2 regions of the Enterobacter cloacae complex sp. R_G8 genome follow, and region 1 is predicted to be linked to the other one. Evidence: predicted binding sites of a transcription regulator. Region 1 holds the regulator's gene; the other holds the start of a gene.
The links. Region 1 encodes sigma-54, which starts transcription at its own class of promoters, with help from an activator protein. Its sites were predicted from a motif close to GTTGGCACANNTTTCGCTNT; they were not measured.

Region 1 (7,706 bases):
GGACATGACCGGGCTGGATATCTCCCGCGCGCTGACAACGCAGTATGCGGCCGATGAACTGCCGCCGCTGGTCGCGTTGACGGCCAACGTACTGAAAGATAAAAAAGAGTACCTCGATGCCGGTATGGATGATGTGCTCAGCAAGCCGCTGGCGGTGCCTGCTCTGACCGCCATGATCAAGAAGTTCTGGGATACCCATGATGAAGAGGAGAGCACCATGACGTCTGTTGATAGCGCCAAAGCCCAAACGATTCTGGATACTGCCATGCTGGAACAGTACATCGACCTGGTCGGCCCCAAACTGATTACCGACGGTCTGGCCGTGTTCGAAAAAATGATGCCGGGCTACCTGAACGTACTGGAGTCCAACCTGACCGCGCGCGATCAGAAAGGGATTGTGGAAGAAGGACATAAGATCAAAGGCGCCGCTGGCTCTGTCGGGTTACGCCACCTGCAGCAATTGGGTCAACAGATTCAGTCACCTGATTTACCAGCATGGGAAGATAACGTGGGTGATTGGGTCGAAGAGATGAAACAAGAGTGGCAGAACGATGTGGCGGTGCTTAAAGCCTGGGTGGATGCCAGAAAAAAATGACCCCGGCTTAACCGGGGTGCGCGAATACTGCGCCAACACCAGGGAAATCGTGGCTGCGCCTGATTTTTCGTGTTGTTTTCGCATGGGCGCCGCCTGAAAATTTAGGCCGCACGCAGATAAGATAGCAAATCTTAAATGATTTGTTACATGAATCAGTGAAATGTGTGAAGCATAGCGTTTTAATCAAAATTAATTATGTGCTTCAGCGAGTTGCAAAGAAGGAACGTCATGATGAAAAAGATTGGTGTCGTACTGAGCGGATGCGGTGTTTACGATGGTTCCGAAATACATGAAGCCGTCATCACGCTGCTGGCCCTGGCAAGGCAGGGAGCAGAAGCGATCTGTTTCGCACCGGACAAAAAACAGGCTGATGTGATTAATCATCTGACCGGCGAACCCATGGCGGAAACCCGTAACGTACTGATCGAAGCGGCGCGTATAGCGCGTGGCAATGTTCACCCTCTTATTCAGGCGGATGCGACAGAGCTCGACGCGTTAATCGTGCCGGGCGGATTTGGCGCGGCCAAAAATCTCAGTACCTTTGCTTCAGAAGGGGCGGCGTGTCAGATCGATCCCCAGCTGAAAGCGTTATCACAGGCGATGCATGCGGCGGGTAAACCGCTGGGCTTTATCTGTATCGCGCCGGCGATGCTGCCAAAAATCTTTGATTTCCCGCTGCGTCTGACGATCGGCACCGACATTGATACCGCCGAGATCATCGAGGAGATGGGCGGCGAGCACGTCCCTTGTCCGGTGGATGACATTGTGGTGGATGAAGACAACAAGATCGTCACCACCCCTGCCTGGATGCTGGCGCAGAATATTGCCGAGGCCGCGACGGGCATCGAAAAGCTGGTGGCCAGAGTGCTGGTGCTGACTGAATGAGTCGTAAATTCGGTGCAGGCGCATGGGTGAAACGTATTCTGTTGCGCATTGTTCTTGTGCTGGCGGTGTTCTGGGGCGGTGGACTCGCCTTATTCAGCATTATGCCGGTACCGTTTTCTGCCGTGATGGTCGAGCGTCAGCTTGGGGCATGGTTCACCGGTGATTTCAGCTATGTCGCCCACTCGGACTGGGTAAGCATGAGTGAGATCTCGCCTTATATGGGGCTGGCCGTGATTGCCGCAGAGGACCAGAAATTCCCGGTGCACTGGGGGTTTGACGTGGCGGCAATCGAGAAAGCGCTGGCGCATAACGAACGTCATGAAAACCGCGTGCGTGGCGCATCGACATTATCGCAGCAGACGGCAAAGAATCTGTTCCTGTGGGACGGCCGCAGTTGGGTGCGCAAAGGGCTGGAGGCGGGGTTGACGCTGGGGATGGAAACGGTCTGGAGCAAAAAACGCATTCTGACCGTTTATCTCAATATCGCTGAGTTTGGCGACGGTGTATTCGGTGTGGAGGCCGCCGCGCAGCGCTATTTCAATAAACCGGCCAGCCGACTGAGTATGTCTGAAGCGGCGCTCCTGGCCGCCGTCTTACCAAATCCTATCCGCTTTAAGGCCAACGCTCCGTCAGGGTACGTGCGAAGCCGTCAGGCGTGGATCATGCGCCAGATGCGTCAGTTGGGAGGGGAAGGTTTTATGGAGCGCAATAAATTAATGTAGGGCGGGTAAGCGCAGCGCCACCCGCCTGAATAGCAGACCTTAATCTTCGTCGAACCCGGCGTTAAACAGTGCAATGACTGCCGCCAGCGCTTCTTCTTCCTGTGGACCGGTGGCTTCGACTTCAATCTGGCGACCTTTGGCGGAGTCCAGCATCAGCAGCGCAATGACGCTGTTTGCTTCCGCTTCGGTCCCTTCATCATTTCGCAGCAGAACTTCCGCATCGAAACCCTGCATCAGTTCAAACAGCTTCATCGCCGGGCGCGCGTGCATGCCCAGCTTATTGGTGATCTCAACGGTCTGTTTTACGGTCATGTTTTACGTTTTTCCAGCGTGCGATGACGGGACTGAACGTTCTTTCCGCGCGAACGGAAATAGTCGGCCAGCTGTTCGGCAATGTAGACCGAACGATGTTTACCGCCGGTACAGCCAATCGCCACCGTCAGATAGCTACGATTGTTTGTCTCCAGCATAGGTAACCATAGCTCAAGGTAGCTTCGCGTCTGGTAGATAAAATTGTGAACTTCTGTGTGCCTGTCGAGGAACGCCGCGACGGGTTTATCCAGACCGGTCATCGGACGCAGTTTCGGATCCCAGTGCGGGTTTGGCAGGAAGCGCACGTCGAAAACGTAATCCGCATCGATAGGAATACCGTGCTTAAAGCCGAATGACTCAAAGACCATCGTCAGCTCACGCTCGCGTTTGCCCAGTAAACGGGTGCGCAGCATTTCTGCCAGCTCGTGAACGGACATTTCTGAGGTGTCGACAATCAAATCGGCGCGTGAGCGCAGCGGCTCCAGCAGGTCGCTCTCTTCGTCGATTGCGCTCTCCAGAGAGAGGTTCTTGCTGGAAAGCGGGTGCAAACGACGGGTATCGCTGTAGCGACGGATGAGCGTGTTGCGGTCAGCGTCAAGGAACAGCAGCTGAGGCGAAAACGTGTCCGGCAGGTTACTCATCGCCTGTTCAAAGATTTCTGGCGATTCAGGCATGTTACGGACGTCGATGCTGACGGCGGCAGAGATTTGTCTGTCTGCAAGGGTGCGCGCCAGCTCGGGCAGCAGTACCACCGGCAGGTTATCTACGCAGTAAAAACCCATGTCTTCCAGCGCGCGCAGGGCCACGGATTTCCCCGACCCCGAACGGCCACTGACAATCATCAGCACCATGTTCCGTTTCTCCTCAGGACAACAGATGTGAAGGCCATCTCCTGGTTACGCATCATCCTGACTGCCTTCTGCTTCAGTGATAATTTGATAGAGCTCTTCATCACTTTGCGCTGAGCGCAGTCGACGGCAGATGGTTTTATCGGCCAGGCGTTTAGCGACCAGTGAAAGCGTATGCAGATGGGTTTTCGTCTGGTCGGCAGGAACCAGCAGCGCGAAGAGGAGATCAACGGGCTGGTTATCGATGGCATCAAAGGCAATAGGCGTTTCCAGTTGCACAAACACACCGACGGCACGCAGGGTGTCCTCTTCCAGTTTGCCATGCGGGATCGCAATGCCGTTGCCGATACCGGTACTGCCCATTTTTTCACGGGTCAGGATGGCTTCGAACACGACCTGCGGCGGCAGGCCCAGCTGTTTTGCGGCCAGTTCACTGATAATTTCCAGGGCACGTTTTTTGCTCTGGCAGTGAACGCCACTGCGGGTACATTCCTGGTTAAGGACATTGCTCAATTGAAGAGCGGAATCGTTGTTCATCATAATTTCACCTAAGCGCTAACTGTACAAATGGCCTGTTGTGTTCCACAACAGGCCTTCCTGCACCCGTTAACTGCCCGGACAATTAGTGTTGTTTCAGTTTATCTTTATGTTTATTGAGCTGTCGTGCAAGCTTATCAATCAAGCCGTCGATAGCAGCGTACATGTCTTGCCCTTCCGCACTGGCGTGGAGTTCGCCCCCATTGACATGCAGGGTTGCATCCGAGATATGAGTCACTTTTTCCACTTTCAACACAATATAGACCTGATTGATCCTTTCGAAATACTGTTCAAGTTTCGCGAACTTAGTATTCACAAAGTCGCGCAAGGCCTCAGTAATCTCGACGTTTTGTCCAGTGATGTTGAGCTGCATAGTGTCTTCCTTATCGGTTGTGTCAGACCAGCTGTTTACGCTGGTTAGACGGCGGAATGGATAAAGACTCTCGATACTTCGCAACAGTACGACGTGCCACCATAATACCCTGGTCGGACAGCATGGTGGTTAACTTACTGTCGCTCAGTGGCTTCGCGGGGTTTTCCGCGGCGATCAACTTCTTCACCAGGGCACGAATCGCCGTTGAGGAGGCTTCGCCCCCACCTTCGGTGTTCACATGGCTGGAGAAGAAATACTTAAGCTCAAATATACCGCGAGGACTGTGCAGATACTTCTGCGTGGTCACGCGGGAAATGGTTGATTCATGCATCTCGACGGCCTGGGCGATATCCGCCAGCACCATCGGTTTCATATACTCTTCGCCCTGCTCAAAGAAAGCTTGCTGCTGTTCAACGATGCAACGGCTCACGCGCAGCAGCGTATCATTCCGGCTCTCCAGACTTTTGATTAACCATCGCGCTTCCTGCAGGTTGCTGCGAATATACTGGTTGTCGGAGTCGTTACGTGCGCTGGTACACATGGAGGCGTATTGCTGATTGATTTGCAGGCGAGGAATGCTGTCTGAGTTGAGTTCAACGACCCAGCGGCCATTGTGTTTTCTGACCAGCACATCAGGAATGACGTATTCAGGTTCGCTGGTCTGGATAGACTGACCGGGGCGAGGATCGAGCGACTGGATCAGGTTAACCGCCTCTTTCAGCACCTCTTCTTTCAGACGCGTAACGCGCATCAGGGTACGGAAATCATGGTTAGCCAGCAGATCCAGATGATCGCTGATGATTAAGCGGGCCTCATCGATCCAGGGCGTCTCTTTACTGAACTGCGAAAGCTGGATCAGCAGGCAGTCGCGCAGATCTTTTGCCGCCACACCCACCGGGTCAAAACGCTGAATGCGCTTCAGAACGGCTTCTATCTCTTCGAGTTCAATCTCGTCATCGCCCATGCTTTCCAGAATATCGTCGAGCGTGACGGTCAGATAGCCTGTGTCGTCTACGGCATCGACAATGGACGTGGCAATCGCACGATCGGTATCGGAGAAGGGGGTCAGCTCCACTTGCCACATCAGGTAATCCTGCAGTGACTGGGTAGTTTCACCCTGATAGACAGGTAGCTCGTCATCCTGGTAGTCTGCACGCGTTCCGGAAGGGGTCCCGGCGGTGTAGATTTCATCCCAGCTGGCATCCAGTGGAAGCTCGTCCGGCATCTCTTTTTGTTCGAGAGCATCAACGGAATCAAGGGTTTCCGTGTCCTGCGCTTGCTGAGTGTCTACCTCGTCATGAAGATCGGCTTGCTCCAGCAGCGGATTGCTGTCCAGCGCTTGCTGGAGCTCCTGCTGGAGTTCTAATGTGGACAGTTGCAACAGGCGAATCGCCTGCTGTAGCTGCGGCGTCATCGCCAGTTGTTGGCTGAGCCTTAATTGCAAACCTTGCTTCATGTTCAGAGCATTTTTCTCCGGTTCGGCGTTACGTTACCTCTACCCTATCAGAGTCTGAAGTCTTCCCCAAGATAGACGCGCTTAACATGATCATCTTCGAGGATCTGTTGCGGCGTACCGTGGGCGATCAGATTGCCCTGGCTCACAATGTAGGCGCGTTCGCAAACGGCCAGTGTTTCACGGACGTTGTGGTCGGTGATCAACACGCCAAGCCCGCTGTCGCGCAGGTGCTCAATAATACGTTTAATGTCGATAACGGAGATCGGGTCAACACCCGCAAACGGTTCATCCAACAGGATAAACTTCGGATTTGCGGCCAACGCGCGTGCAATTTCAACACGGCGGCGTTCCCCCCCGGACAGCGCCTGACCGAGGCTGTCACGCAGGTGTTCAATGTGAAACTCTTCCATCAGCTCGTTGGCGCGATCCTGACGCTGCTCGCTGGTCAGATCGTCACGAATTTGCAGAACGGCCATCAGGTTATCGAAGACGCTCAGGCGACGGAAAATAGAGGCTTCCTGCGGCAGGTAGCCAATACCACGACGCGCGCGCGCATGCAGCGGCAGAAGGCTGATGTCTTCATCATCAATGATGATGTTACCGGCATCGCGCGGAACAATACCGACGACCATGTAGAAGGTCGTGGTTTTACCCGCACCGTTAGGGCCAAGCAGGCCAACAATTTCGCCGGAGTTGACGGTCAGACTGACATCTTCCACGACACGGCGGCCCTTGTAGGCCTTAGCGAGATTTTTTGCAGTTAATGTTGCCATAACGAATTAGTTACTCTTCTTCTGTGCCGGGGCCTGGCCCTTGCCTTTGTCCTGCAGCTGAGACGGCACCAGCACGGTGGTGACACGTTTGCCTTTCTCGCTGGAGGCCTGCATTTTTTGCTCTTTCACCAGATAGGTGATCTTGTCACCGGTGATATTGCTATCGAGCTGTTCCAGATAGGCGTTGCCGGTCAGGATGACCAGATCTTTCGCCAGTTCATAATGCATGTGGCTGGCATGACCTTTCACCGGTTTGCCGTTGTCCTGCATCTGGTAGAACGTGGCCGGGTTGCCGTAGCCATCAATGATCTCTTTGCCCTGTTCGCCACCTGGACGGGTAACGACCACCTTATCGGCGTTAATCTTGATGGTGCCCTGGGTCACGACGACGTTGCCGGTAAAGGTAACGACATTACCCTGCATATCAAGAGACTGTGTATCGGACTCGATATGGATCGGCTGTTCAGTATCGCCAGTAACAGCAAGCGCGGGAAGACTGGCCGCCAGCATCGCGCTGGCGATAATTACTTTAAGGCTGAGTTTGTTTGTTTTGAATTTCATAGGAGGTTCTAACCTTTTCAATCAGCTCGGCGTTTTTGCTGCGTAAGTTCCCGCGCATTCTTAAACCGCTGGAATTAAATGTTGTGCCGTACAGAGTAACCAGATCCTGCGACGTCACATCCTGGGTTACCAGGTTGATCTGGGCATTATCTGTCGTAATTTTGCGCAGTTGTGCGTCAGCGGTCAGGGCGTTGACTTCAACGTGGCCATAGAGATAAAGCATACGGTCATTTGTCAGTTTTGCCCGGTCAGACTTAATTGACCACGTCGGCACTTTGTCCTTATCAAACGTCGTCATCACCGGCTGGGTAAACCACGAAATACCGTCATCTGAAAAATATTCAACGTGCTGGGCAATCAGGCGATAGTTCAGCGCACCTTCCGGGCTATAGACTACGGTATCACTGTGATCGCTTTTATAAGTTGGATCGTTATTGTTGATCACTTCCGTTTGCGTATCGTCACGATCGGCAAGGTTCACGCCAATCAATATCAGTGCGACAAGCGAAAGCAGAATGATAACCCAACGTCTGGTTTTACTCATATCGATTGCCCTTTGGCCTCATCCAGCTTACCCTGCGCCAGCAGAAGCAGATCGCAGACTTCACGTACGGCACCACGGCCACCATTGATGTGGGTAACAT
Region 2 (7,706 bases), 1.3 Mb from region 1:
ACAGCTCGTACAGCGCCAGTCATGCGGATTTATGGCCTGGAAAAAGTATCGATAGTTGGCCGTCTCAAGGGGAATACCCGCATCAAAGAAAACATCCGTCAGCCAGTCCACGTTTTCGATAATCCACTCATCTTCTTTTAACCCCTGTGCGAAGGTCTCATCCTCCGGATCGATTATCGAATAAATAGCCCAGGTTCCCATATCTTTCTCGCGTCGGGATTCCGGCAGTACCAGCGCCGTATTCTGCCAGCTGATGATCCAGTGGCCGTGGCATAACAAATTCCCCCCCCGACTCCAGGCCGCCGTAAATGGATTCTCTCCCACCATCAGAACCTCACTTTATTTTATATTTTGCAATTTCTGTTTAAATTACGCCTGATTTTCGCGCAATCCTATTGTCCTTATGAAGTAGGCCCTCGTATCAGAAGGATCAGTGACTTACCGGGCAGCTTATGCCCGCCAAAAGTGTAAATTTTATATTACATAGCTTGTAACGGTGATTTGACGAAATACGGCTTTTCCCTTACTCTGCGCCGCAGATTTTGTCGCGATCGTGAAGCGTTGTAGAGGAAAGCGTGAAAAACAGAACCCTGGGAAGTATTTTTATCGTCGCAGGAACGACGATTGGCGCAGGAATGCTGGCGATGCCGCTGGCCGCCGCGGGCGTCGGATTTGGTATGACCTTGTTGCTGCTGGGCACACTCTGGGCATTAATGTGTTACACCGCGCTGTTGCTGCTTGAGGTGTATCAGCACGTGCCTGCCGATACCGGGCTGGGTTCGCTTGCGGCACGCTATCTGGGCCGTTACGGCCAGTGGACTACCGGCTTTAGCATGATGTTCCTGATGTATGCCCTCACTGCCGCCTATATTAGCGGTGCCGGGGAATTGATCGCCTCCAGCGTGAACGACGGGTTCGGTTCGGGTATCACCCCGGCGACGGGGGCCATCTTCTTTACGCTCATCGGCGGCGGCGTGGTCTGTGTGGGCACCTCGCTGGTCGATCTGTTTAACCGTTTCTTGTTCAGCGCCAAAATTCTCTTTCTGATCGTAATGCTGGTTCTGCTGGCACCGCATGTTCACAAAGTCAACCTGCTGACGCTGCCGCTGGAAAAAGGGCTGGCGCTTTCCGCGATCCCGGTCATTTTTACCTCATTTGGCTTCCATGGCAGTGTGCCAAGCATTGTCAGCTATATGAACGGCGATATTCGCAAGCTTCGCCGCGTGTTTGTCATCGGTAGCGCCATCCCGCTGATCGCCTACATTTTCTGGCAACTGGTAACGCTGGGCAGTATCGATTCTTCCACTTTTATTGGCTTGATGGCGGAACACGCCGGTCTGAACGGTTTTCTGCTGGCGCTGCGTGAAGTGGTCACGTCGCCACACGTGGAACTGGCGGTACACCTGTTTGCCGATCTGGCGCTGGCCACGTCATTCCTGGGCGTGGCGCTCGGTCTGTTTGATTATCTGGCGGATCTGTTCCAGCGTCGCAATTCCGTCTCCGGTCGCTTACAGACGGGGGCGATCACCTTTCTGCCTCCGCTGGCCTTTGCCCTGTTCTATCCGCGCGGGTTTGTCATGGCGCTGGGGTATGCGGGGGTGGCGCTATCCGTCCTTGCCCTGTTGCTCCCTTCTCTGCTGGCGTGGAAAAGCCGTCAACAGCATCCCCGGCAAGGGTACCGGGTGGCGGGCGGAAAACCGCTGCTGTGCATTGTGTTTGCCTGCGGGGTGGTCATTATTCTGGTGCAATTCTTAATTGCGGCGGGAATGCTGCCGGAAGTGGGGTAAAAAAAAGGGGGCTATCAACAGCCCCTTTTTTTATCAGTGCAGGCAACAGCTCTTAAACTTCTTCCCGCTGCCGCACGGACACGGATCGTTACGCCCGACCTTTGTGCCGTTCACAATCGGTTTCTGCGCTTCCGGCTGCTGAGGGTTAGCTGACCAGTAGTCGTACAAACGCAGCGCCGCTGGCTGAATACGCTCGATGCTGGCGATGTACTCCTCTTCGCTCAGGGCATCCAGTTTCTCGCTGTGCTCTTCTGAGCCGTGAAGCGCAATGGCATCCAGATCCGCTTTCAGCTCTTCAGGCAGTGCAGACCAGTCGGTCAGCGACACGCCGCGCATATAGCCATAGCACCACTCTTCCACAACGGTGTAGCTCTGGCCGTCCACGTCGTTATAACCAAACATTGGCTCAAACTGTTCCGGGAATTCGCTCAGGCGCTCAGCAATATCGTTCATATGCTTAAAGCAGAGATCGATAAAACGGTTCATTTCACGATCGTTTTTCCAGCGCGGGATATATTTCTCGCCGCCCCATACCGCCACCAGCCAGGTGTCTGGCTCGACAACCACGGGGCCGGAAAGCACTGCCGTAAGCATGCCGTCCAGTTCGGACACGTCAATCACGGACGCATCGTCATGACCGTAAGACATTAACGTCTCTTCCAGCCACTCCATTTCGCTTTCATTTAATGGGCCTTCAGTCATTGCTGACACTCCTGATCAAAAAGGAAAGGATCCTAACACATATCGTACGCCTTTCCCGGCGGAAGTTACGCGAATTATTGCTGCAAAAACGTGCAAATCGTGACCCTTGCACAACTTATGGGCTTTATTGTTAATGAGATGTGATCTCCGCTGTAATTTCAGCGTGTCCCGCAAGGCTGCGTAAAACGGCGCTCTATACTCAACATGTCGCAACGCCGTCAATGGGTTAACCATTCTGGCAACGATTTTGCTTAATGTTCTGCACGCGACACTGCGCATGGAAACCTCGCCGTATTAAGCAGGATGCTGACTGTATCTTGTTCGTTGAATCATTTTTTTCTCGCTGGTGTTTTTGATTGGCTGCGCCGTCGGGCGTTCGGGTTTACACCGTGGTGCAAAAACCTCTTTGCTAAGGAACACAATAATGTCGCTGAAATTAATCAGAACTCCTCTTTCTCTTGTGTTGGCCGGTTGTCTGGTGACGGCATTTTCCGCCCGGGCAGATATTGTCATTGGCGTGGCCGGGCCATTCACAGGCCCCAATGCCACCTACGGCGATCAGTACTGGCACGGCGCAACACAAGCTGCAGAGGACATTAACGCCGCTGGCGGGATCAACGGTGAAAAAATTAAGCTGGTTCAGGGAGATGATGCCTGCGAGCCCAAGCAGGCCGTTGCCGTCGCCAACCGTTTAGTCGACCAGGATAAAGTCAACGCGGTAGTCGGCCATTTCTGCTCCTCGTCCACCATGCCCGCCTCCGAGGTATACAGCGACGCGGGGATCATCGCCATCACACCTGGCTCCACCAACCCGCTGATTACCGAACGCGGCATGAGCGATATGTTCCGCATGTGCGGCCGCGATGACCAGCAGGGCCAGGTCGCCAGCGATTTCATTATCGACAAGCTGAAAGCCAAACGGGTAGTGATCATTCATGATAAAGACACCTACGGCCAGGGCCTGGCGGACGCCACCAAAGCCGCACTGGCAAAACGCGGCGTGCAGGATGTGATGTACGAAGGGTTATCCCGCGGGGAAAAAGACTTTAACGCCCTGGTCACCAAAATTGGGGCGCAAAAACCGGACGTGGTGTTCTTCGGGGGCTGCCACCCTGAAGCCGGTCCGCTGGTTCGTCAGATGCGCGAACAGGGGGTGCAGGCAAAATTCTTCTCCGGCGACTGTATTGTCAATGAAGAGATGGTGACCGCGGCGGGTGGCCCTCAATATACCAACGGCATCTATATGACCTTCGGTAAAGATCCGCGCCTGATCCCGGACGGTAAAGCGGTCATTGAGAAATTCCGTGCGGGTAAATTCGAACCGGAAGGTTACACCCTCTACTCCTATGCCTCCGTGCAGGCTATCGCCGCGGCATTCAAGGCCACGGGTGGCAAGGATTCAGCCAAAGCCAGCGAATGGCTGAAGGCGAATTCGGTCGATACGGTGATGGGTAAAAAAGCCTGGGACAGCAAAGGCGATCTGAAAGTCTCTGACTACGTGGTGTATCAGTGGGACGACAAAGGTAAGTATAAGGAAGTGCCGTAACGGGACGGAGTCACGCTCAACGTCGGCAGGGCCGCCTGCCGACGCAAACAACACATCTGGCTGCGCGGGTTGCGCGGCCGTTATAAAGAGCGCGCTAAGATGAGTACATTCTTCCTGCAACAGTTAATTAATGGCTTAACGCTGGGCTCCGTCTACGGACTGATCGCCATCGGGTATACGATGGTGTACGGCATCATCGGGATGATTAACTTCGCCCACGGCGAAGTGTATATGATCTCTGCCTATCTCTGCGCGATTGGCCTGGCGCTGCTCTCCTTCTTCGGCCTGCAGTCATTCCCTCTGCTGATCCTCGGCACGCTGGTATTCACCATGGTGGTCACCGGGGTCTATGGCTGGACCATCGAACGCATTGCCTATAAACCGCTACGCAACTCCACCCGTCTGGCGCCGCTGATCTCCGCCATCGGCATGTCGCTTATCCTGCAAAACTACGCGCAACTGAGCCAGGGGCCGCGTCAGCAAGGGGTTCCCACCATGCTGGATGGCGTGATTCGTCTGCATCTGGGAGAGGGGTTCGTGCAGATCACCTATACCAAAGTATTCATTCTGCTCGCCTCCTTTGCCGGGATGCTGTTACTCACCTGGATAATCAGCCATACCCGGCTGGGACGAATGTGCCGCGCGGTACAACAGGATCGAAAAATGGCCTCCATTCTGGGGATAAATACCGACAGGATTATTTCACTGGTATTTGTCATCGGCGCGGCAATGGCCGGTCTGGCGGGTGTGCTCATTACCATGAATTACGGCACTTTTGATTTCTACGTCGGGTTTGTCATTGGTATCAAGGCCTTCACGGCCGCGGTGCTCGGGGGGATCGGCTCTTTGCCCGGCGCGATGCTCGGCGGGCTGATTCTGGGGGTGGCGGAAGCCCAGTTCTCCGGCATGGTGAACTCGGACTACAAAGATGTGTTCTCGTTTGGGCTGCTGGTCATGATCCTGATTTTTCGTCCTCAGGGGCTGCTCGGCCGCCCTGTTGTGGCCAAAGTGTGAAGGAGAAAACGATGACATCACACGGTTTCTCCCTCAAGCGCTGCCTGCTGGACGCGATGTTTTCCGGGCTGATCGCATTGATTATTTTTGGCCCGATTGCAGGCGTGGTGCTGGACGGGTATAGCTTTAACTTTGCCGGACAGCGACTGGCCTGGATGGTCGGCACAGTGATGGTTGGGCGTTTTCTGCTGAGCGCTTTTTTAAGTACCGCTGCGGGGGCCCGTTTTCAGGCGCGGTTCGAGGCCGACAGCGCGGGGGTATATGTTCGCCCGCCGGAATACAAAAGCCGCCTGCGCTGGGTTATTCCTCTGGCGATCGCCCTTGCGATCTGCTTCCCCTTTGTCGCCACCAAATACCTGTTGACGGTTGCTATCCTCGGGCTGATTTACGTCCTGCTCGGCCTCGGCCTGAATATCGTCGTGGGTCTGGCCGGACTGCTGGATCTGGGGTATGTCGCCTTCTACGCCATCGGCGCTTACGGACTGGCGTTGGGGTATCAATATCTGGGACTCGGATTCTGGAGCATGCTGCCGCTGGCGGCAATCATGGCCGCTGCCGCCGGTGCCCTGCTCGGCTTCCCGGTGCTGCGCATGCATGGCGACTACCTGGCGATTGTGACGCTCGGGTTCGGGGAAATTATCCGTCTGGTGCTGAACAACTGGCTAACCTTTACCGGCGGGCCTAATGGCGTGTCAGCCCCGCCGCCCACGTTTTTCGGTCTGGAGTTTGGTCGACGCGCCAAAGAAGGTGGCGTGCCATTTCATGAGTTTTTCCATCTGACGTACAACCCGAATATGAAGTTTATCTTTATTTACGCGGTGCTGTTTCTGGTGGTGGTGCTGGTGCTTTATATCAAGCATCGCCTGACGCGAATGCCGATTGGCCGGGCATGGGAAGCCCTGCGGGAAGATGAAATCGCCTGCCGCTCCATGGGCCTCAACCATGTGCTGGTTAAACTTTCGGCCTTTACGCTGGGCGCGTCAACGGCCGGGATTGCGGGCGTGTTCTTTGCCACCTATCAGGGGTTTGTGAATCCAACCTCGTTCACCTTTTTTGAATCTGCGCTGATCCTCGCCATCGTGGTGCTGGGCGGCATGGGCTCAACGCTTGGTGTCGTGCTGGCAGCCTTTGTGCTCACCGTGACACCCGAACTGTTGCGCAGCTTTGCTGAGTATCGCGTCCTGCTGTTTGGCATGCTGATGGTGGTGATGATGATCTGGCGTCCGCGCGGGTTGATCCGCATTAACCGCAGCGGGTTTGCCGTGCGTAAGGGCGTGGCGCCATGAACGGAACGATTTTAAGCGTAGAGCACCTGATGATGCATTTTGGTGGGATCAGGGCGCTTAATGACGTCAATCTCGACGTGCAGCGCGGCTCGATTACCGCCCTTATCGGCCCAAACGGTGCTGGCAAAACCACCGTCTTTAACTGCCTCACCGGCTTCTATAAAGCGTCCGGCGGGAGCATCCAGTTTACTGCACGCAACAAAACGACCAACGTCATTCAGGTGCTCGGGCAAAAATTCCAGCCGGGTGACTGGATAAATCCAGCACAGTTGGGGCAGCGCCTTTTCTATAAGATGTTTGGCGGGACGCATCTGGTTAACCGCGCCGGGCTGGCACGTACTTTCCAGAACATCCGCCTGTTCCGTGAGATGTCGGTCGTTGAAAACCTGCTGGTCGCACAGCATATGCGCGTTAACCGTAATTTGCTCGCCGGAATTCTCAATACTCCCGCTTACCGACGGGCAGAGAGCGACGCCCTGGACAGGGCCTTCTACTGGCTTGAGGTGGTGGATCTTGTGGAGTGTGCCAATCGCCTGGCGGGCGAGATATCCTACGGCCAGCAGCGGCGTCTGGAAATCGCGCGAGCCATGTGCACCGGACCAGAAATGATCTGTCTGGATGAACCCGCCGCCGGGCTCAACCCGGTTGAAACGCACAAGCTGAGCAACATTATCCGCTTTCTGCGCGACCACCACGGCATCACGGTACTGTTGATTGAACACGATATGGGGATGGTGATGGAGATTTCGGACGACATTTTTGTGCTCGACCATGGAGACGTCATCGCCAGAGGGAAACCCGAGCAGATCCAGCATGATGAAAAAGTGATTGCCGCGTATCTGGGCACCGATGAAAGCGAGGTCAATCTATGAGCACTCCGATGCTGGCCTTCCGCGAAGTGGACGTATTCTACGGCGTGATCCAGGCGCTGAAACAGGTAACTCTTGAAGTAAACAAAGGGGAAACCGTGGCGCTGATTGGTGCTAACGGCGCGGGTAAATCGACATTACTGATGTCTATCTTCGGCCAGCCGCGTATTCGCAGCGGGCAGATCGTGTTTTGCGGAGAGGACATCAGTCATAAATCGACCCACTATGTCGCCTCCGAAGGCATTGCCCAGGCGCCGGAAGGACGACGCATTTTTCCCGATATGACCGTGGAAGAGAACCTGCTGATGGGGACCATCCCCATTGGCAGTCAGTTTGCGACAGAAGATATGCAAACGATGTTTGACCTCTTCCCTCGCCTCAAAGAGCGGCGTAAACAGCGCGCGATGACCATGTCCGGCGGGGAACAGCAGATGCTGGCCATCGCCCGGGCGCTGATGAGCCGCCCTAAACTCCTGTTACTGGATGAACCCAGCCTCGGCCT

Region 2: a site for sigma-54 is predicted at 2,724-2,743, ahead of NQ842_RS09850 (branched-chain amino acid ABC transporter substrate-binding protein). Genes of this name have one in related genera too.

The regions. Positions count from the first base shown of each region.
Region 1 is NZ_CP102246.1:760,597-768,302, forward strand. Features, by position in the region: gene arcB (aerobic respiration two-component sensor histidine kinase ArcB) at 1-595, shown strand, start outside; gene elbB (isoprenoid biosynthesis glyoxalase ElbB) at 827-1,480, shown strand; gene mtgA (monofunctional biosynthetic peptidoglycan transglycosylase) at 1,477-2,202, shown strand; gene npr (PTS phosphocarrier protein NPr) at 2,242-2,514, opposite strand; gene rapZ (RNase adapter RapZ) at 2,511-3,365, opposite strand; gene ptsN (PTS IIA-like nitrogen regulatory protein PtsN) at 3,411-3,902, opposite strand; gene hpf (ribosome hibernation promoting factor) at 3,985-4,272, opposite strand; gene rpoN (RNA polymerase factor sigma-54) at 4,295-5,728, opposite strand; gene lptB (LPS export ABC transporter ATP-binding protein) at 5,776-6,501, opposite strand; gene lptA (lipopolysaccharide ABC transporter substrate-binding protein LptA) at 6,508-7,062, opposite strand; gene lptC (LPS export ABC transporter periplasmic protein LptC) at 7,031-7,606, opposite strand; gene kdsC (3-deoxy-manno-octulosonate-8-phosphatase KdsC) at 7,603-7,706, opposite strand, start outside.
Region 2 is NZ_CP102246.1:2,071,660-2,079,365, reverse strand. Features, by position in the region: gene NQ842_RS09865 (hypothetical protein) at 1-327, opposite strand, end outside; gene tyrP (tyrosine transporter TyrP) at 576-1,787, shown strand; gene NQ842_RS09855 (YecA family protein) at 1,821-2,489, opposite strand; gene NQ842_RS09850 (branched-chain amino acid ABC transporter substrate-binding protein) at 2,914-4,035, shown strand; gene NQ842_RS09845 (branched-chain amino acid ABC transporter permease) at 4,135-5,049, shown strand; gene livM (high-affinity branched-chain amino acid ABC transporter permease LivM) at 5,061-6,335, shown strand; gene NQ842_RS09835 (ATP-binding cassette domain-containing protein) at 6,332-7,207, shown strand; gene NQ842_RS09830 (ABC transporter ATP-binding protein) at 7,204-7,706, shown strand, end outside.